Regions from separate parts of the Streptomyces liangshanensis genome, predicted to be linked through region 2. Evidence: predicted binding sites of a transcription regulator. Region 2 holds the regulator's gene; the other holds the start of a gene.
What was found. Region 2 encodes HspR, which represses chaperone genes until heat shock. Its sites were predicted from a motif close to TTGAGNNNNNNNNNCTCAA; they were not measured.
Positions count from the first base shown of each region.

Region 1 (10,323 bases), 1.1 Mb from region 2:
TCGGTGACGCCGTCGTCGCGGAGCTTCTCCAGCCGGGCGACCTGGCTGGAGCCGAGGCCGGACTCGACGCCGCGCATCTGGTCGATCCGGGCGGAGAGCGCCGCGCCGACCTTCTCCTGGTCGGCCTCGCGCTCGGACGAGGACAGCTCGGGCCGGTCGGTGAGGCGGGTGAGGAAGCCGTCGGCGGCCTTGACGTCGGGGCCGGTGACGGTGGCCGCGAAGGAGTCGCGGGCCTCGGCGCCGGCGGCCTGGTCGAAGTCGGCGAGGGCGCCCAGCTCCCGTACGCGGGACTGCTGGGCGGCGGCGCTGAGGGCGTCGCGCAGCGCGTCGTTCTTCTTGCTGTCGCTGCCGGCGGTCGGCTCGATCGCCAGACCCGTGACCGGGTCGAACTGCGGCGCCTGGACCTGCCCCCCGGGCACGGCGAGCGCGGCGAGCAGCAGTCCGCGGGTGGCGGATGCCTGCTCGACGGCGCGGCCGAGGTCGGCGGGCGCGCGGGTGCCGGCGGCGGCCTCGGCCGGGGCGTCGTCGGCCAGCTCGTCGGCGAGGGCCTGGAGCTTGGCGATGACGTCGGAGTACGCGCGGTACGCCTCCAGCGCCGAGCCCTTGCCGGTGAGGGCGGCGCGCCGCAGGGAGGGGACGGTCGCGAGGTCGCGGAGGAGGCCGGGGGAGGCCGCGGCGGCGGTGCGGATCTCGTCGATCTGGCGATCGACGCGGGCGCTGCGGGTCGCGGAGACCTCGTGCGTGTTCTTCTTGCCGCCGTCGCCCTCGCCACCGCCCGCCTCCTCGCGCCCCGCCGCGATGAAGACGACGACCTCGTCGCGCTCGTCGGCGAGGGAGTGGGAGAGGGTCACGGCCTGCTGGTTCAGCTGGGCGAGGGTGACCAGGTTCTGCGCGTCGTTGAGGTCGGCGGAGACCAGCAGGAGGCCGGGGGCTCCCGCCGCGACGACGGTCACCCCGACGACGGCGACGCCGACGACGAGCCGGTTGCGCACCCGCGCCCGGCGTCCGTCAGGAACGCCCGGGACGCCGGTGGCGCCCGTGACGCCGGTGTTCCCGTTCGCTCCAGGGTTCAGGGGGCCGCCCGGATTCTCACCGCGCGTGACGCCGTTGCCCCGAGGCCGCTTCTTTCGCACCGGTGCTCACATTCTTGTACTCGTCCGCCCATCAGGCGGAGATGACATCCGGTCAGCGACGAGACATCGGCCGCTCCGCCACCTGAACGAGTCAACATCACAGACGAGTTGACCAACAACTCTTCCCAGGCGGCGCCCTACCGGAACCTGTTGTGCCGGGTGGACCTTACGCGCACCCTTTGGCAGGATGCGCGCCCGCAGCTCCGCGGAGGGGTGCCTCACCGCCGAAACACACCGTCTGACCTGGGTGTACATGCCACTGACGTGCCGTGCAGGCGGCGTGAAGGACCCATGCGGGACCCATGCGGAAGGGTGCGCGGCTCGTGCAGACTGGCATCCATGCGCATCGAACTCGCCACCGCCCCCGGCGCCGCCGTACGCCCCAATGAGGACTGGACAGCCGTGTCACTGCCCGCGGGCGGTGAGGGCGGTGTGCTGGTCGTCCTGGACGGCGTGACCCCGCCGGCGGGGTCGGACGGATGTGTCCATGGCGTGCCCTGGTTCACGGCCCGGCTGGGCGGCGCACTGGTCGAACTGTCCGGTTCACGGCGGGATATGCCCCTCGACGCGATCCTGTCCGCGGCGATCCTGCGCACGGCGGACGCCCACCGGGACACCTGTGACCTTTCTCACGTACGGACGCCCCAGGCAACCGTCGTCCTGGTCCGCTGGGGCGCGGACACGGTGGAGCACCTGGTGCTGTCGGACTCGACCCTGCTGCTGGAGTCGCCGGACGGCGCGGTACGGGCGGTGCTGGACGACCGCCTGGACCGGATCCCCCAGGAGGCGCTGCGCCTCGTCGCGACGGCGGACGCGCTGCGCAACGCGGAGGGCGGCTTCTTCACGGCGGCGGCGGACCCGGCGGTGGCGTCGCGGGCGGTGACGGGCCGGACGCCCGCGGCGGAGGTACGCAGCGCCCTGGCCCTCACGGACGGCGCGGCGCGGTGGGTGGAGGTGTTCCGGGAGGGCGGCTGGGCGGACTGCCTGGCGGTGGTGCGCAAGAACGGCCCGCAGGAGCTGGTGGACCGGGTACGGGCGGCGGAGTCGGCGGACCCGGACGGGGCGGTGTTCCGGCGGGGAAAGCGCAGCGACGACGCGACGGTGACGTACGTGGAGCTGTGACGTTCGTGGAGCTGTGACGTACGTACCAGGCCCCCTTACGGCCTGCACGGCCTACACGCTGGTGTTCAGCTGATGCAGCAGCCGGGCCAGCTCGGCGACCTCGGTGCGGTCCCACTCCGCGAGTCGGTGGACGTACATCTCGCGCCGCGCGTCCCGCACCTGGCGGAAGCGGGCCAGCCCCTCGCCGGTGATCCGCACGAGCGAGGCGCGGCCGTCGGCGGGGTCGGGCTCGCGGGTGACGAGGCCCAGTTCCTCCAGGGCGCGCAGTTGCCGGCTCATGGTCGCCTTGCCGACGCCGAAGTACCCGGAGAGGGCGGTGGCGCGCTGGTCGCCGCTCTCCTCCAGCCGTACGAGCAGTCCGTACGCGGCGGGCTCCAGCTCGGGGTGGACCTCGCGGGCCATCTCGCCGGAGCTGGCCCTGGCGCGGCGCAGGAAGACGGCCAGTTCGCGTTCCAGCGCGAGGAACTCCTGGTCACCGCCCTGGGCCCGGGCACCCCCGCCGGCCGGGGCCGGGTCGTGTGCCGTACCGCTCGCGTGCACGTCTGCTGCCATCGCGCGCTTTCCCGCTCCTGAAGGTCCGTTCCCGCCGGCGGCCGTTGCCCCGGGCTCCGAACAGTATTTCGCAGGCTCGTAGGAGTGGCGTCAGCGTGCCGCGGCCGCCCGGCGAGGGTGACCGTGCGTAGCGTCGTGTACCCCGTCCGGACCCCCGGACCGCCCCCAGGAGGCACCACCGATGCCCACTCCCGGCCCCATGCCGACAGCCCGCTTGTTACGCCGCGCGGCGGCCACGCTCCTGTCCGTCCCCGCACTCCTCCTCACCCTCCCGGCCACGGCGCCGGCCGCCCCCACCCCCGTCCCCCCGGCGCGGGGGTCGGCGCACATGGGCGTGGGGATCCAGGCGCACGAGGGCCGGGGCGGCGGCCTGCCCGCCGGCGTACGGGTGGCGCAGACGGAGGGGGTGGACGTCTCCAGCCACCAGAAGGACGTCGACTGGCCGAAGCTGTGGGGCAGCGGGGTGAAGTGGGCGTACGTGAAGGCCACGGAAGGCAGCTACTACAAGAATCCGTACTTCGGCCAGCAGTACGAGGGCTCGTACGACGTCGGCATGATCCACGGCGCGTACCACTTCGCCGCCCCGGACGACTCGGGCGGCGCCGAACAGGCGACGTACTTCGCGGACGGCGGCGGATCGTGGTCGCCGGACGGCAGGACGCTGCCCGGGGTGCTGGACATCGAGTGGAACCCGTACGGCGCGGCCTGCTACGGCAAGACCCCGGCCCAACTGGTCTCCTGGATCCGCGACTTCCTGACCACGTACAAGACCCGCACGGGCCGCGCGGCCCTGATCTACACGTCCACGAACTGGTGGCGCGACTGCACGGACAACTACGCGGGCTTCGGCACGACGAACCCCCTGTGGATCGCCCGCTACAACACCACGGTCGGCGAACTCCCGGCGGGCTGGGAGTACCAGACGATCTGGCAGTACACCTCCACAGGCCCGACGGTAGGAGACCACAACAAGTTCAACGGCCCCCTGACAGGCGTCAAGTCCCTCGCCACCGGCTGACGCCCACCGGAGGCCACCTTCAGCCCCCGGCCGTCGCAGCTCTCCACCCCGGGAGACCGCGCGGCCGGGGTGCCCGCCCCCGCTGTCACGCACCCCCAGCCGGACGAGCAGGCCCTCCACCCCACTCCCCAAAGGTGCTGGTGACGAAATCCCGCAAGGCGCGGACCATGGTCACCGGTCGCCCCAGCAAAGCCACCGAGACCGGGAGGACGTCGTGAGCGTCAGCGAGTGGGTCAGTTCCTCATTGCCGTACCTGACACCGCGGCCGGACGGACAGCAGGACGCCTGGGGGGCCGAGTTGGCCGCACGTGGGCGGCGGGGCGGCCAGCGCGTCGTCCACGCGGGCGAGGTGCCGGCCTCGCCCGACGTGGCCGGTCTGCTGGGACTCGGCGGCGGGGAGACGGTCATCGTGCGCAGGCGGGTCATGTACGTCGAGGACCGGCCCTGCGAGTTGACGGACACCTACTACCCCGCCGCCATCGCGCGCGGCACGCGCCTGGCCGGCACCGCCAAGATCCCCGGCGGAGCCGTCACCCTCCTCGCCGAGCTGGGTCACGTGGGCGTGCGGGTCCGCGAGGACGTGACCGCGCGTCTGCCGGACAGGGAGGAGCAGAAGGTCTTGGACATCCCGCCCGGCGAACCGGTGCTGCTCCTGACGCGTGTGACCTTCGACGGGGACGACCGCCCCATCCAGTTCGACCTGATGACCATGCCCGCCCGACTCCAGCGACTGCGGTACGAGATCAGGATCGGCTGACCATGCCCAGGACCGAGGAAGACGCGTACGACCGCCGATCGCTCCACGAGCGGCTGGCCGCCGACCTGCGCGACGAGATCATGACCGGTGAGCTGGCACCCGGCGCCAAGATGCCGTCCACGGCCCAGCTCAAGGAGCGGTTCGACGCCTCGAACGCCACCGTGCAGAAGGCGCTGCAACTCCTCAAGGACGAGCGGCTGGTCGTGGGGCGCGCGGGCGCCGCCGTCACCGTACGGGAGCACCGGCAGCGGACGGTACGACCCGCCGACCACATGGCGCCGGCCGAGGCCGGGGAGCCGTATCGCTGGCTGACCGAGACGGCGAAGCAGGGCTCCCGGGCCCGGAGCAAGCTCATCACCGTCGCCGAGGTCACGGCACCGGCGGACGTCGCGGCCTCCCTGGGGCTGCCGGAGGGCGGGACCGCCCTGCTCCGGCACCAGTTGCTGTCGCAGGACGACGAGCCCGTGGAGCTCGTCCACTCGTACTACCCGCCGGACATCGCCCGGGGCACACCGCTCATGGAACGGAGCCGGATCAGGGGCGGCACCCCGACCCTCCTGGCCGGCCTCGGCCATCCGCCACGCCTGAGCGTCGACCGGGTCTCCGCCCGCGTGCCCACGCAGGAGCAGTACGAGGCGCTGCGGCTCCCCGGCGATCTGCCGGTGCTGCGCACCTTGCGCGTCGTCCACAGCGACGGCAACCGGCCCATCGAGGCGACCGTCATGGTCAAGGCCGGTCATCTCTACGAGCTGCGGTACGAGTTCACGCCCGAGTGAGCCGGCGGGCGGCCGGGCAGCCACCGTGCGGGCATACGGCGACGGCCGCGCCCCCGCCCGGAACATGTGTTCCGGGCGGGGCGCGGCCGTTGTCAGCGGGGCGGGGCGTTACGCCGCCGCTGGGACGCGCATTTCTGCGGGGGCCAGGGCGATGTCCAGGACCTGGCGGACGTCCGTCACCGGGTGGATCTCCAGTTTGTCCAGGATCTCCGCCGGGACGTCGTCGAGGTCCGCCTCGTTGCGCTTCGGGATCACGACCGTCGTGATGCCCGCCCGGTGGGCCGCCAGGAGCTTCTGCTTCAGGCCGCCGATGGGCAGGACGCGGCCGGTCAGCGAGACCTCGCCGGTCATGGCGACGTCCGTGCGGACCAGGCGGCCGCTCAGGAGCGAGGCCAGGGCCGTCGTCATCGTGATGCCCGCGCTCGGGCCGTCCTTCGGGACCGCGCCCGCCGGGAAGTGGATGTGCACGCCCCGGTCCTTGAGGTCCGCGACCGGCAGCTCCAGTTCCGCGCCCCGGGAGCGGAGGAAGGAGAGCGCGATCTGTGCCGACTCCTTCATCACGTCACCGAGCTGGCCCGTCAGGGTCAGGCCCGAGCCGCCCGTCTCCGGGTCGGCGAGCGACGCCTCCACGAAGAGGACGTCGCCGCCCGCGCCGGTGACCGCGAGGCCCGTCGCCACGCCGGGGACCGCCGTGCGGCGCTCCGCCGGGTCCTGCGCGGACTCGGGGACGTGGTGCGGACGCCCGATCAGCTTGCGCAGGTCGTCGGGGCCGAGCGTGAACGGCAGTTCCCTGCGGCCCAGTTCGTGTTCCGCCGCGACCTTGCGGAGGAGTCTGGCGATGGACCGCTCCAGGTTACGGACGCCCGCCTCGCGGGTGTACTCGCCCGCCAGCCTGCGCAGCGCCTCGTCCTCCAGCGTGACCTCGCCGGTCTCCAGGCCCGCGCGCTCCAGCTGCCGGGGCAGCAGGTGGTCCCGGGCGATGACGACCTTCTCGTCCTCGGTGTAGCCGTCGAGCCTGACCAGCTCCATCCGGTCGAGCAGCGCCTCCGGGATGGCCTCCAGGACGTTCGCCGTGGCGAGGAACACCACGTCGGACAGGTCGAGTTCGACCTCCAGGTAGTGGTCGCGGAAGGTGTGGTTCTGCGCCGGGTCCAGGACCTCCAGCAGCGCCGCCGCCGGGTCGCCCCGGTAGTCGGAGCCGACCTTGTCGATCTCGTCCAGCAGGACGACCGGGTTCATCGAACCGGCCTCCTTGATCGCCCGGACGATACGGCCCGGCAGCGCGCCGACGTAGGTACGCCGGTGTCCGCGGATCTCCGCCTCGTCACGGACGCCGCCCAGCGCCACCCGCACGAACTTACGTCCCATGGAGTGCGCGACCGACTCGCCGAGCGAGGTCTTGCCGACGCCGGGAGGACCGACCAGGGCCAGTACGGCGCCGCCGCGCCGCCCGCCGACCACCCCGAGCCCGCGCTCCGCGCGCCGCTTGCGCACGGCCAGGTACTCGGTAATGCGCTCCTTCACGTCCTCCAGGCCCGCGTGCTCGGCGTCGAGGACCCGCTGGGCGCCCTTGATGTCGTACTCGTCCTCGGTCCTGACGTTCCAGGGCAGTTCGAGCACGGTGTCGAGCCACGTGCGGATCCAGGAGCCCTCGGGGCTCTGGTCCGACGAGCGCTCCAGCTTCTCGACCTCCTTGAGGGCGGCCTCCCGCACCTTCTCGGGCAGGTCGGCGGCCTCGACACGGGTCCGGTAGTCGTCGGACTCGTCCTCGTCGCCCTCGCCGTTCAGGCCGCGCAGTTCCTTCCGTACGGCTTCGAGCTGGCGCCTCAGCAGGAACTCGCGCTGCTGCTTGTCGACGCCTTCCTGCACGTCCTTGGCGATGGACTCAGCGACGTCCTGCTCCGCGAGGTGCTCCCGGAGCTGGTCGGTGGCGAGCTTGAGCCGGGCCACCGGGTCGGTGGTCTCCAGCAGCTCGACCTTCTGCGCGGTCGACAGGAACGGCGAGTACCCGGCGTTGTCCGCCAGCTGCGACACGTCGTCGATCTGCTGGACGCGGTCCACCACCTGCCACGCGCCGCGCTTCTTCAGCCAGTCGGCGGCGAGGGCCTTGTACTCCTTCATCAGGTCGGTGACGGCGCCGGGCAGCGGATCCGGCGCCAGCTCCTCGACGCTCAGACCCTCGACCCAGAGGGCCGCGCCGGGCCCGGACGTCCCCGCGCCGATCTGCACGCGGCCACGGCCGCGGATCAGTGCGCCGGGGTCGCCGTCCGAGAGCCGGCCGACCTGTTCGACGGTGCCGCGCACACCCGTACCGGCGTACGTGCCGTCGATGCGCGGGACGAGCAGCACCTGCGGCTTGACCCCGGCGCCCTCGGCGCGGGCCGCCGCCTGGGCGGCCTCCACGGCCGCGCGGACCTCGGCGTCGGACAGGTCGAGCGGAACCACCATTCCGGGCAGCACGACCTCGTCGTCGAGCGGCAGCACGGGAAGCGTGAGCGATGTGGACGTGAGAGCCATGATCTCCCCTTCGGCATTCAAGTTGAGCTGTACCGACTCAATGCTTATGAGTCCCTCAATGTTCCCCGGGGGCTGTTCGCTCTGAGCGATCGCTCTGACGTGCGGTCTTGCGCGCCGCACGCCAGGTAGAGCAACGAGTCGCGGTCAGAGATTCCGGCCAGGGGCGCGGGTTCTCACGGCCCGCGGGCGGGTGATGTAATGCTCCGGTGGATATAGCAGCCATTACATCGGCGTGGGTGGCGGGGTGGACGGTCTCCCGCGGCACCCGCCCCGCCGAACCCCGGCCCTGGGGGTACGTGATCCAGGTGGGCGCTCCCGGCCATGTGGCCCGGCACGTCCTCCCCGAGCCGGACGGCACGACGGTGCGGAAGCTCTGCGACACGATCACCGAGCCCGGCGTCTGGCTCCGCCTGATGGCGCCGCGCGAGGAGGTCGCCGGATGGATCACCCCCGGGTGGACCCTGCGGGAGGATCCCGGCTTCCTGATGACCAAGGCCCTGCCCCACCCTGCTGGTCAGGCCGCTCCCCCTGCCCCGCCCGACGGCTACCGCCTGCGCACCGAGCGCGCCGCCGGGGTCGTCACGGTCCGGATCCTGGCCCCGGACGGGGAGCCCGCGGCGCGCGGCCAGGTCGCGCCGACCGGCGCCACCGCCGTCTTCGACCAGATCGGGACCGAGGCCGCGCACCGGCGCCGGGGGCTCGGGGCGCTGGTGATGGGAACGCTGGAGCGGGCCGCGGCGGAGGCCGGCGCGGCGACCGGCATCCTGGGCGCGACCGTGGACGGCCGGGCCCTGTACACCGCGCTCGGGTGGGAGGTCAGGGGGCCGCTCACCGGAGCCGTCCGCGCCGGCTGATCCCCGGGGCGGCGTCCCGGGCGGAGGCCCGTTCCGGCGCGGCGATTCCGGCGCGTGCTTCCGGCGCGTGCTTCCGGCGCCCGATTCCCCGGATCCCGGTTGTGACCGGCCCCCCGGGACCAGCAGGATGGCGCCCGGGCGCCCCAGGACGCCGGACCGCCCACGCCGGCCGGCCGGCCGACCCGTGCCGCCCGGCGCAAACCCTCTCCCGAAAGGTCGCACCATGTACGTGTCCGTCCCGGAACCCGGTCCGGACTCCGGCCCCGTCACCCTCGACCGCCGCGACGGCCCCCACGGCGAGGTCGTCCTGCGGCGGCGCGGCGCCGAACTGGAGATCATCGCCAACGGGTGCTTCCTGATGGACACGTCCGACGGCCGCTCCGAGCGCCTCCTCATCGACGCCGCCCTCGCCGCCCTCCCCGACGCCCGCCGCGCAGGCCACCCCTCCGTCCTCGTCGGCGGCCTCGGCGTCGGCTTCTCCCTCGCGCACGCCGCCGCCGACCCCCGGTGGGGCCGGATCGTGGTCGTCGAGCGCGAGGAGGCCGTCATCGACTGGCACCGCACCGGCCCGCTCGCCCGGATCTCGGGCGCCGCGCTCGCCGACCCGCGCACCGAGATCCTGCACGCCGACCTCGTCGCGTACGTACGGACCGCCACGGACAGCTACGACGCCCTGTGCCTCGACATCGACAACGGGCCTGACTGGACCGTCACCGAGGACAACACGGGCCTCTACACGCCGAGCGGGCTCGCGGCGTGCCGGGAGCGCCTCAACCCCGGCGGTGTGCTGGCCATTTGGTCCGCGCAGCCGTCCGCCGCCTTCGGCGAAGCGCTCCGGAATGCCGGGTTCGGTGGAGTTACGGCCGAAGAGATCCCTGTTGCCCGAGGCGTACCGGACGTCGTCCATCTCGCCGTTCGCACTGCGTAGCCGTGACCCTGTTCCTGCCTCTACGCTGCTCCCACACCCGCGATCTCCGTCCACATGGAGATCGCATGTGACGGATCGACGACGATCGCAGAACGCGTACCAGCCAGCAGGGGCGGGGCCATGGAGCAGACACAGACCAGCCACAACGGGGTCGCGGCGACGCCGGGCGCCCAGCGAAGGGTCCTGGTCGTCGAGGACGACGCGACCATCGTCGACGCCATCGCCGCCCGGCTGCGGGCCGAGGGGTTCCTGGTCCAGACGGCGGTGGACGGCCCCGCGGCCGTCGACGCGGCGGAGGCCTGGCAGCCGGACGTGATGGTCCTCGACGTGATGCTGCCCGGCTTCGACGGCCTGGAGGTCTGCCGCCGCGTCCAGGCGCAGCGCCCGGTGCCGGTGCTGATGCTGACGGCCCGCGACGACGAGACGGACATGCTGGTCGGGCTCGGCGTCGGCGCCGACGACTACATGACCAAGCCCTTCTCCATGCGGGAGCTGGCGGCGCGGGTGCACGTGCTGCTGCGCCGCGTCGAGCGCGCGGCGCTGGCCGCCGTCACCCCGCGCAGCGGCATCCTGCGCCTGGGCGAGCTGGAGATCGACCACGCGCAGCGCCGGGTCCGGGTGCGCGCCGAGGACGTCCACCTGACGCCGACCGAGTTCGACCTGCTG
Region 1 covers NZ_CP050177.1:2,513,311-2,523,633, forward strand. Annotated here, with positions in the region: gene HA039_RS34595 (sensor histidine kinase) at 1-992, opposite strand, end outside; gene HA039_RS10625 (protein phosphatase 2C domain-containing protein) at 1,473-2,255, shown strand; gene HA039_RS10630 (MarR family winged helix-turn-helix transcriptional regulator) at 2,307-2,807, opposite strand; gene HA039_RS10635 (lysozyme) at 3,007-3,825, shown strand; gene HA039_RS10640 (GntR family transcriptional regulator) at 4,040-4,582, shown strand; gene HA039_RS10645 (GntR family transcriptional regulator) at 4,585-5,358, shown strand; gene lon (endopeptidase La) at 5,467-7,875, opposite strand; gene HA039_RS10655 (GNAT family N-acetyltransferase) at 8,082-8,729, shown strand; gene HA039_RS10660 (spermidine synthase family protein) at 8,953-9,657, shown strand; gene HA039_RS10665 (response regulator transcription factor) at 9,778-10,323, shown strand, end outside.
Region 1: the regulator HspR is predicted to act here: its motif matches at 7,898-7,916, upstream of lon (endopeptidase La).

Region 2 (10,323 bases):
CACGCCGACGACGCCGAGTACCAGCGACACGATGATCGCGGCGAGTTGCATGTGAGGGGCTCCTCGGGCCTGCGAGGGTGGAAGGTCCAGCACTCGTACTAAGCAGTAACTTAATCGGTTCGTGCTGAGGTTACCCAGTTGTCTCGACGCAATGTAGTGGCGCGGGTGGTGATCTGTGTCGCTGGGGCGCGCCCGCGGGCCGGGGAGCGGGGGGAGGGCGTGGTGCGTACGTGCCCCTGGGGGTGTGCCGCCAGGCGCAGGGCCGGGGCCGTACGGACCAGGATCAGGAGGTCCAGGCCGATCCAGTGGTGCTCGACGTAGTGCTGGTCCAGCAGCGGGGTCTCGTCCCACGGCATCGGCGAGTGCCGCCGTACCTGCGCGAGACCGGTCAGGCCCGGCCGTACGAGCTGCCGCCACGGAGCGGCCGCCGCCGGGGTGCCCAGCCCGAGCGGGGCGGGCCCGACGAGGGACAGGTCTCCGCGTACGACGTGGGGCAGCCGGGAGAGCAGGTCGAGCCGGAACCGGCGGGTGCGCAGCGAGCGCAGGACGAAGGGGTGTCCGTGGAGGCCGGTGCGGTAGTCGCCGGCGAGGACGGGCCGCCCCGAGCCCCGGGCCCGTACCGCCTCCGTGAGCGCCGCCGCCAGCAGGGCCGGGGCCGCGAGAACCAGCAGGGCCGAGCCGAGCGTCAGGTCCAGGAGGCGCTTGGGGTCCGCGAGCCGGGCCAGGCGGTCACCCGCGCGGTGCGCCGCCCGGGTCAGGAGTCCCTTCGCGAGGCGTCCCGTCCGGGTGGCCGGGACGTCCCTCGCGAGGCGCCGCGCCCGTGCCGGGAGTCGTTCCATGGCGGACACCTGACCGTTCTGGGCTCAAGGGGGCTCCGGGGGCTCCCGGGGAACTTTCGGGGCCTTTGTGAAAGTTATGACAGAACGATCGCATGACGCGGCCGCCTCGCCCCGGAGGCACTCCGGGCGCCGGCGGATCCCCTCACCGGCCTTCCGCAGGCCTCCCGCCAGCCCCGTTGCGCCGCGTCAGCACGATTGTTGAGCCCCCTCGACTCAGGTCCTTTGACTCACCGCGATCCGTGATGCATCCTTGAGTCTGTTCCACTCAAGTCAGTTGGAGGAATCGAAATGGCACGTGCGGTCGGCATCGACCTGGGCACGACTAACTCCGTCGTCAGCGTTCTCGAAGGCGGCGAGCCCACCGTCATCACCAACGCAGAGGGCGCCAGGACCACGCCGTCCGTCGTCGCCTTCGCCAAGAACGGCGAGGTGCTCGTCGGAGAGGTGGCCAAGCGCCAGGCGGTCACGAACGTCGACAGGACCATCCGGTCGGTCAAGCGCCACATGGGCACCGACTGGAAGATGAACCTGGACGGGAAGGACTTCAACCCGCAGCAGATCTCGGCCTTCGTGCTGCAGAAGCTGAAGCGGGACGCGGAGGCGTACCTGGGCGAGAAGGTCACCGACGCGGTGATCACCGTCCCGGCCTACTTCAACGACTCCGAGCGCCAGGCCACCAAGGAGGCCGGCGAGATCGCGGGCCTCACGGTCCTGCGTATCGTCAACGAGCCGACCGCGGCCGCGCTGGCCTACGGGCTCGACAAGGACGACCAGACGATCCTGGTCTTCGACCTCGGTGGCGGTACGTTCGACGTCTCGCTGCTGGAGATCGGTGACGGCGTCGTCGAGGTGAAGGCCACCAACGGTGACAACCACCTCGGTGGTGACGACTGGGACCAGCGCCTCGTGGACTTCCTGGTGAAGCAGTTCGCCAACGGCCACGGCGTGGACCTCGCCAAGGACAAGATGGCTCTCCAGCGTCTCCGCGAGGCCGCGGAGAAGGCGAAGATCGAGCTGTCCTCGTCCAGCGAGACGACGATCAACCTCCCGTACATCACGGCGTCGGCCGAGGGCCCGCTGCACCTGGACGAGAAGATCACCCGCTCGCAGTTCCAGCAGCTCACCTCCGACCTGCTGGACCGCTGCAAGACGCCGTTCCACAACGTCATCAAGGACGCCGGCATCGCGCTGTCCGAGATCGACCACGTGGTGCTCGTCGGTGGCTCGACCCGTATGCCCGCCGTGGCGGAGCTCGTCAAGGAGCTCACCGGCGGCCGTGACGCCAACAAGGGTGTGAACCCCGACGAGGTCGTCGCCATCGGTGCCGCGCTCCAGGCCGGTGTCCTGAAGGGTGAGGTCAAGGACGTCCTGCTCCTCGACGTGACCCCGCTGTCCCTGGGTATCGAGACCAAGGGCGGCATCATGACCAAGCTGATCGAGCGCAACACGACGATCCCGACGAAGCGCTCCGAGATCTTCACGACGGCCGAGGACAACCAGCCGTCGGTGCAGATCCAGGTCTACCAGGGCGAGCGCGAGATCGCCGCGTACAACAAGAAGCTCGGGATGTTCGAGCTGACCGGCCTGCCGCCCGCCCCGCGTGGCGTGCCGCAGATCGAGGTCGCCTTCGACATCGACGCCAACGGCATCATGCACGTGGCCGCGAAGGACCTCGGCACCGGCAAGGAGCAGAAGATGACCGTCACCGGTGGCTCCTCGCTGCCGCGCGACGAGGTCAACCGGATGCGCGAAGAGGCCGAGCAGTACGCGGACGAGGACCACAAGCGCCGCGAGGCCGCCGAGACGCGCAACCAGGCGGAGCAGCTCGTCTACCAGACGGAGAAGTTCCTCAAGGACAACGAGGACAAGGTCCCCGGCGACGTCAAGACGGAGGTCGAGGAGTCCATCGCCGAGCTGAAGGAGAAGCTCAAGGGCGAGGACACCGCCGAGATCCGTACGTCCACCGAGAAGGTCGCGGCCGTCTCCCAGAAGCTGGGCCAGGCGATGTACGCCAACGCCCAGGCCGAGGGTGCGACCGCCGGCGCCGAGGCGCCGGGCGCCCAGCAGGGCCAGGCCTCCCAGGACGGCACGGACGACGTCGTCGACGCCGAGATCGTGGACGACGAGCGTGACACCAAGGGCGGTGCCGCGTGACCGAGGAGACCCCGGGCTTCGAGGAGAAGCCTGACGTCCCCTCCGGCGCGACCCCCGAAGACGCCGCGCCGCAGGCCGGCGGGCCGGACTCCGCGAAGGAGACCGGCCCGGCGGCCCCGGCCGGGGACGTGAACGACATAGCGCTGACGGCGCAGCTGGACCAGGTGCGCACGGCGCTCGCCGAGCGCACGGCGGACCTCCAGCGGCTCCAGGCCGAGTACCAGAACTACCGCCGCAGGGTGGAGCGTGACCGGGTCACGGTCAAGGAGATCGCCGTCGCGAAGCTGCTGACGGAGCTCCTGCCGGTGCTCGACGACATCGGGCGCGCCCGCGAGCACGAAGAGCTGGTGGGCGGCTTCAAGTCGGTCGCCGAGTCGCTGGAGACCATCGTCGCCAAGATGGGCCTCCAGCAGTTCGGCAAGGAGGGCGAGCCCTTCGACCCGACGATCCACGAAGCGCTGATGCACTCGTATGCGCCGGATGTCACGGAAGACACCTGCGTCGCGATCCTTCAGCCTGGGTACCGGTTCGGCGAGCGGACGATCAGGCCCGCCCGCGTCGCGGTGGCGGAGCCCCAGCCGGGGGCGACGCCCAAGTCGGAGGAGCAGGCGGGCGAGTCGGGCTCGTCCGCGCAAGGCAAGGACAGCGGTGGCCCCGACGAGGGCTGACGCTGCGGGCACGGCGGTGGGTACGGCAGGCACGGACGGCGTAACGGCGGCCGGTGGAGAGGAGGGACGTCGGGAATGAGCACGAAGGACTTCGTGGAGAAGGACTACTACAAGGTTCTCGGCGTCCCCAAGGACGCCACCGAGGCCGAGATCAAGAAGGCGTACCGGAAGCTCGCCCGCGAGTTCCACCCGGACGCCAACAAGGGTGACGCGAAGGCCGAGGAGCGCTTCAAGGAGATCTCCGAGGCCAACGACGTGCTCGGCGACACCAAGCGCCGCAAGGAGTACGACGAGGCCCGCGCGCTCTTCGGCAACGGCGGCTTCCGGCCCGGACCGGGCGCCGGCGGCGGTTCCTTCAACTTCGACCTGGGCGACCTCTTCGGGGGCGCCCCGGGCGGCGGTGGTACGGGAACGGCGCAGGGCGGCGGCTTCGGCGGCGGCGGCGGTGGTGGCATCGGGGACATGTTCGGCGGCCTCTTCAACCGGGGAGGCCCCGGCAGCACCCGGGTCCAGCCGCGCCGCGGCCAGGACATCGAGTCCGAGGTGACGCTCAGCTTCACCGAGGCGGTCGACGGGGCCACGGTCCCGCTGCGGATGTCCAGCCAGGCACCCTGCAAGGCCTGTTCGGGTACGGGCGACAAGAACGGCACCCCGCGGGTCTGCCCGACCTGCGTCGGCACCGGGCAGGTCTCCCGCGGCAGCGGTGGCGGCTTCTCGCTCACCGACCCGTGCGTGGACTGCAAGGGCCGCGGCCTGATCGCCCAGGACCCCTGCGAGGTCTGCAAGGGAAGCGGGCGCGCCAGGTCGTCCAGGACGATGCAGGTGCGGATCCCGGCGGGCGTCAGCGACGGCCAGCGGATCCGGCTGCGCGGCAAGGGCGCTCCCGGTGAGCGCGGCGGCCCGGCGGGCGACCTGTACGTGGTCGTGCATGTCGGCGCCCACCCGGTCTTCGGCCGGAAGGGCGACAACCTCACCGTCACGGTGCCGGTCTCCTTCACGGAGGCCACGCTCGGCGGCGAGGTGAAGGTGCCGACGCTCGGCGGCCCCCCGGTCACGCTGAAACTGCCCGCGGGCACCCCCAACGGCCGTACGATGCGCGCCCGTGGCAAGGGCGCCGTACGCAAGGACGGCAGCCGCGGGGACCTGTTGGTCACCGTCGAGGTCGCCGTTCCCAAGGACCTCGGCGTGGAGGCACGTGACGCGCTGGAGGCCTACCGGAAGGCGACCGCGGACGACGACCCGCGGGCGGAGCTGTTCCAGGCCGCGAAAGGAGCATGACCCGAGATGGACAGGGACGGGCGGCGCAGACCGCCTTCCGCGTTCGGCAGGGCGTACGAACTGACCGAGGAGACGCCGGTGTACGTCATCTCGGTGGCGGCCCAGCTCTCGGGACTGCACCCGCAGACCCTCCGGCAGTACGACCGCCTGGGCCTGGTCTCCCCGGACCGTACGGCGGGGCGGGGCCGGCGCTACTCGGCCCGTGACATCGAGCTGCTCCGCCAGGTGCAGGCGCTGTCCCAGGACGAGGGCATCAACCTGGCGGGCATCAAGCGGATCATCGAGCTGGAGAACCAGGTCGCCGCACTCCAGGCCCGGGTCGCCGAGCTGTCGGCGGCCGTGGACGGCGCGGCGGCGGCGATGCGCCAGCGCGAGGCGCAGGTGCACGCCTCGTACCGCCGCGACCTGGTGCCGTACACCGATGTGCAGGCGACCGGCGCGCTGGTCGTGTGGCGCCCGGCGGACCGGCCCTGAGGCCCTGAAGGCGTCGGCGTCCGCCACGCCCTGAGAGCCACCAGCACGCCCCCGGAGCCCTGTTGGGCGCCGGGGGCGTCCGTGCTGGGCACGGAAGGGCCAGAAGGGCCGCCTTGGGCTCCCTGGGGCGGCTGAGGCCTCCGTGGGGCCCAGCCGGGCGGACTGGCGGTGACCGGTCAGGACTGGCGCGAGCAGGTCAGGACTGCTGGTTCAGGATCCCCGAGTTCGCGATGAGGTAGCCCAACTGCGCGCGGCTGCCGCTGCCCAGCGTGGTGGCGAGCTTGGCGATGTGCGCGCGGCACGTCCGTACGTTCATTCCCAGCCGTCGTGCGATGGCCTCGTCCACGTACCCCTCCACCAGCAGTTGCGCGATCGTCCGCTGGACACCCGTGATGCCGGCCGGGGTCGGCTCGTACTCCACCTGCTCCGTGAGGGGCGTGGCGCGCCGCCAGAGCTGCTCGAAGACCTGGGCCAGGTAGTCCACGAGCCCCGGGTGGCGCAGCTCCAGGGCGACCTGCCGGTCGGACCTGGCGGGGATGTACGCGACGGTCCGGTCGAAGATGATCAGGCGCTCGGTGAGCTCTTCCAGTGTCCGGATCTCCACCGTGCTCTTGCCCAGCATCTCCGCGTAGGCCAAGGTCCCCTGGCTGTGGCGGGCCGTGTGCTGGTACAAGGTTCGGATGCTGACCCCGCGGTTCACCACCGCCCTGCCGCGCTCCAGCCCCTGGGCGAGCAGATGCGCGCTCCTGCCGCCGCCCGGTTGCAGCGTCAGTACTTCCGTTTTGCACTCGGCGGTGGACAGGTCCAGCGCGGCGTTGATCCGGCTGTCGCCCTCCAGGACGGTGATCGCGTGGGTGATCGGCGGATCCTGGGCGCTGATCGTCATGAACGGCTCAAAAGAGTCGGTCAGCTCGACGGCGAAGTGCCGCCGCTCCTGGATCTCCCGCTCGATGGGGTGGAGCCGCTGGGCGAGCGCCGCGGACGGTGGAACGGGGCGAAGCCAGTCCGCGTCGTCCGGATCCGGGTGCAGAAGAGGGAACTCCATGAGGCACGGCGCCACCGCGACCTCGCTCCGGGCAATGCGCCCGGAGCGCAACGCACTGGCGTAAAGCCGCCTGCCTTCATCACACATATCGGTGATGGCATGGGGATGTGTCTGGTTTGTGTCTCTTGCGGGCAAATCTCCACCCCCCAGGGTCCTGAACATACAGGAACATGATGCCTCGATCCGGTGGCGTTGGCGTGCCCGGGTGGGACATCGTCTTCATGGCGGGGGAAGAGGAACCCATTAAGTGAGGACGAAGCCGACTATGTATAAGAGAATGCTTCGCGCGGTGGTCGCCACCGCTTTCTCTGCGGCTCTGGCCTGTGGTGTGCTGGCTGTCGGAGGGGACGCGGGCCAGGTCACCACGCCTGCCGGATCGCAGGCCGCTGGAGCGGGGGACATCGCGTGGGCCGCCAAGGCGGGTGACATCGCCTGGGGTGCCGCCGCGGGAGACATCGCGTGGAACTCCGGTGCGGGTGACATCGCCTGGGGCCCGGCCCCGAAGGACATCGCCTGGGGCGAGCCTGCCGGCACCGTCGCATGACTGTCCCGCCGGACGACCGGGTCTTCCGGCGGGAGATGGCCACGGCTTACCGGTCGGGCTGGCACTTCATCGACCTGGTCACCGCGATTCCACATCGTGGCGACTCGCTGACGGTGCCGCTGTTCGGAGAGCCGATCCTCGTGGTACGCGAGGAGGACGACGACGTCCGGGCCTACCGTTGCCTGAGGAAGCCCAGGGGCGCCCCACAGCCCGTCCGATGTGCCATCCGGTACGACATGATTTTCGTGAACCTCGACCAGCGTGACCACCAGCTGGTCGAACCCAAGACCATCCTCGCCACCCCCCGCAGTGCCTGAGCGATTCCCCCGTCGTTGTAAATCGCTCCGGCACTTCCCCCACACAGCGGCGCCATCGTGGACCTGAAACACGATGGCGCCGCTGTGCCCCCCGCCCGCGTGCGGGCACGTCCGGTCGGGGCACCCCCCTGGCCCCGACCGGACGATCACGCGCGACCGAGCGCCCGTTCCAGGGCGATCTCGATGACAACCCGGTCCGGGTTGGGCGCGGGAGTGCGTTCGTAGCGCTCCGCGTAACGGCGTACCGCGTCCGCCACGACCTCCGGTTCCGTACGGATGGTCGCGACGCCTTCCAGAGTCGCCCAGCGCCCCTTGTGCACCTGACAGACCGCGACCCGCGCACCGCCGCTCGCGTGCGACGCCAGGATGTTGGCGACCTTCCTGCTCCTCTTGTTGGTGATGACCCGTGCGAGGCCTGCCTCCGGGTCGTACGTCACCCCCACCGCGACCACGTGCGGCGAGCCGTCGGCCCGCAGGGTGGTCAGGGTGCACAGGTGGTACTCGCGCCAGAACGCGAGAAACTCAGGACTGGGGTGGTGTACGTCATGGGCCATGCGGAAAGCGTAGGCGTGCGACCCTGAGTGGAATAGACTCAACTTTGCAGAGGTTGCCCCAGTCAGAGTTGAGATCCGCGCGAGGAGGAGAAAGCGCCCGTGGACGCCGAGTTGACCAACAAGAGCCGGGACGCCATCAACGCCGCCACCAGCAGGGCCGTGGCGGCCGGGCACGCCGACCTGACCCCCGCCCACCTGCTGCTCGCCCTGCTCTCAGGCCAGGACAACGAGAACGTCACCGACCTGCTGGCCGCCGTCGAGGCGGACCAGGGCGCGGTACGGTCCGGTACGGAGCGGCTGCTCGCCGCCCAGCCCAGCGTCACCGGCTCCACCGTGGCGCCCCCGCAGCCCAACCGCGAGCTGCTGGCCGTCATCGCGGACGCCGACCGGCGCGCGAAGGAGCTGGGGGACGAGTACCTCTCCACGGAGCACCTGCTGATCGGGATCGCCGCCAAGGGCGGGCGGACCGGGGAGGTGCTGGACCGGCAGGGGGCCGGGGCGAAAAAGCTGCTGGACGCGTTCGAGAAGGCAAGGGGAGGGCGCCGGGTGACCACACCCGACCCGGAGGGCCAGTACAAGGCCCTGGAGAAGTTCGGCACCGATTTCACCGCCGCCGCCCGCGAGGGCAGGCTCGACCCGGTCATCGGCCGGGACCAGGAGATCCGGCGGGTGGTGCAGGTGCTGTCACGCCGTACGAAGAACAATCCGGTGCTGATCGGCGAGCCCGGCGTCGGCAAGACGGCCGTGGTCGAGGGGCTCGCGCAGCGGATTGTCAAGGGCGACGTGCCGGAATCGCTCAAGAACAAGCGGCTGGTTTCGCTGGACCTCGGGGCGATGGTGGCCGGCGCGAAGTACCGCGGCGAGTTCGAGGAGCGCCTCAAGACCGTCCTCGCCGAGATCAAGGGCAGCGACGGACAGATCATCACGTTCATCGACGAACTGCACACCGTCGTCGGCGCGGGCGCCGGCGGCGACTCCTCCATGGACGCGGGCAACATGTTGAAGCCGATGCTCGCGCGCGGGGAGCTGCGCATGGTCGGCGCGACGACGCTGGACGAGTACCGCGAGCGGATCGAGAAGGACGCTGCGCTGGAGCGGCGCTTCCAGCAGGTGCTGGTGGCCGAGCCGAACGTCGAGGACACCATCGCGATCCTGCGCGGGCTCAAGGGCCGGTACGAGGCGCACCACAAGGTGCAGATCGCGGACGCGGCGCTGGTCGCCGCCGCCACCCTCTCCGACCGGTACATCACCTCCCGGTTCCTGCCCGACAAGGCCATCGACCTGGTGGACGAGGCCGCGTCCCGCCTCCGGATGGAGATCGACTCCTCGCCCCTGGAGATCGACGAGCTCCAGCGGTCCGTCGACCGCCTCCGCATGGAGGAGCTGGCGCTCAAGAACGAGTCCGACCCCGCCTCCAAGCAGCGGCTGGAGAAGCTGCGCCGCGACCTCGCGGACCGCGAGGAGGAGCTGCGCGGGCTGAACGCGCGCTGGGAGAAGGAGAAGCAGGGCCTCAACCGGGTCGGTGAGCTGAAGGAGCGCCTCGACGACCTGCGCGGACAGGCCGAGCGCGCGCAGCGCGACGGCGACTTCGACACCGCGTCCAAGCTGCTGTACGGCGAGATCCCCGGCCTGGAGCGCGAGCTGGAGGAGGCCGCGGAGGCCGAACAGGAAGCCTCCAAGGACACGATGGTCAAGGAGGAGGTCGGCCCCGACGACATCGCGGACGTGGTCGGCTCCTGGACCGGCATCCCGGCGGGGCGGCTGCTGGAGGGCGAGACGCAGAAGCTGCTGCGGATGGAACAGGAGCTGGGCAAGCGCCTGGTCGGCCAGCACGAGGCCGTGCAGGCCGTGTCCGACGCGGTACGCCGTACCCGCGCCGGGATCGCCGACCCGGACCGGCCCACCGGCTCGTTCCTCTTCCTCGGCCCCACCGGCGTCGGCAAGACCGAGCTGGCGAAGGCCCTCGCGGACTTCCTCTTCGACGACGAGCGGGCGATGGTCCGCATCGACATGAGCGAGTACGGCGAGAAGCACTCGGTGGCCCGGCTGGTCGGCGCGCCTCCCGGCTACGTCGGGTACGAGGAGGGCGGCCAGCTCACGGAGGCCGTGCGCCGGCGCCCGTACTCGGTGATCCTCCTGGACGAGGTCGAGAAGGCCCACCCCGAGGTCTTCGACATCCTGCTCCAGGTCCTGGACGACGGCCGCCTCACGGACGGCCAGGGCCGGACGGTCGACTTCCGCAACACCATCCTGGTCCTGACCTCGAACCTGGGCAGCCAGTACCTGGTCGAGCCGCTGACGGGCGAGGAGGAGAAGAAGCAGCAGGTGCTGACCGTCGTGCGGTCCGCCTTCAAGCCGGAGTTCCTGAACCGCCTGGACGACCTGGTGGTCTTCTCCGCCCTCTCGAAGGACGAACTGGCGCACATCGCCGGCCTCCAGATCGACCGCCT
Region 2 covers NZ_CP050177.1:3,650,539-3,660,861, reverse strand. Annotated here, with positions in the region: gene HA039_RS15765 ((Fe-S)-binding protein) at 1-51, opposite strand, end outside; gene HA039_RS15760 (sugar transferase) at 111-839, opposite strand; gene dnaK (molecular chaperone DnaK) at 1,128-2,993, shown strand; gene grpE (nucleotide exchange factor GrpE) at 2,990-3,661, shown strand; gene dnaJ (molecular chaperone DnaJ) at 3,737-4,939, shown strand; gene HA039_RS15740 (heat shock protein transcriptional repressor HspR) at 4,946-5,413, shown strand; gene HA039_RS15735 (helix-turn-helix transcriptional regulator) at 5,610-6,620, opposite strand; gene HA039_RS15730 (5'-nucleotidase) at 6,787-7,002, shown strand; gene HA039_RS15725 (Rieske (2Fe-2S) protein) at 6,999-7,319, shown strand; gene HA039_RS15720 (pyridoxamine 5'-phosphate oxidase family protein) at 7,466-7,873, opposite strand; gene clpB (ATP-dependent chaperone ClpB) at 7,973-10,323, shown strand, end outside.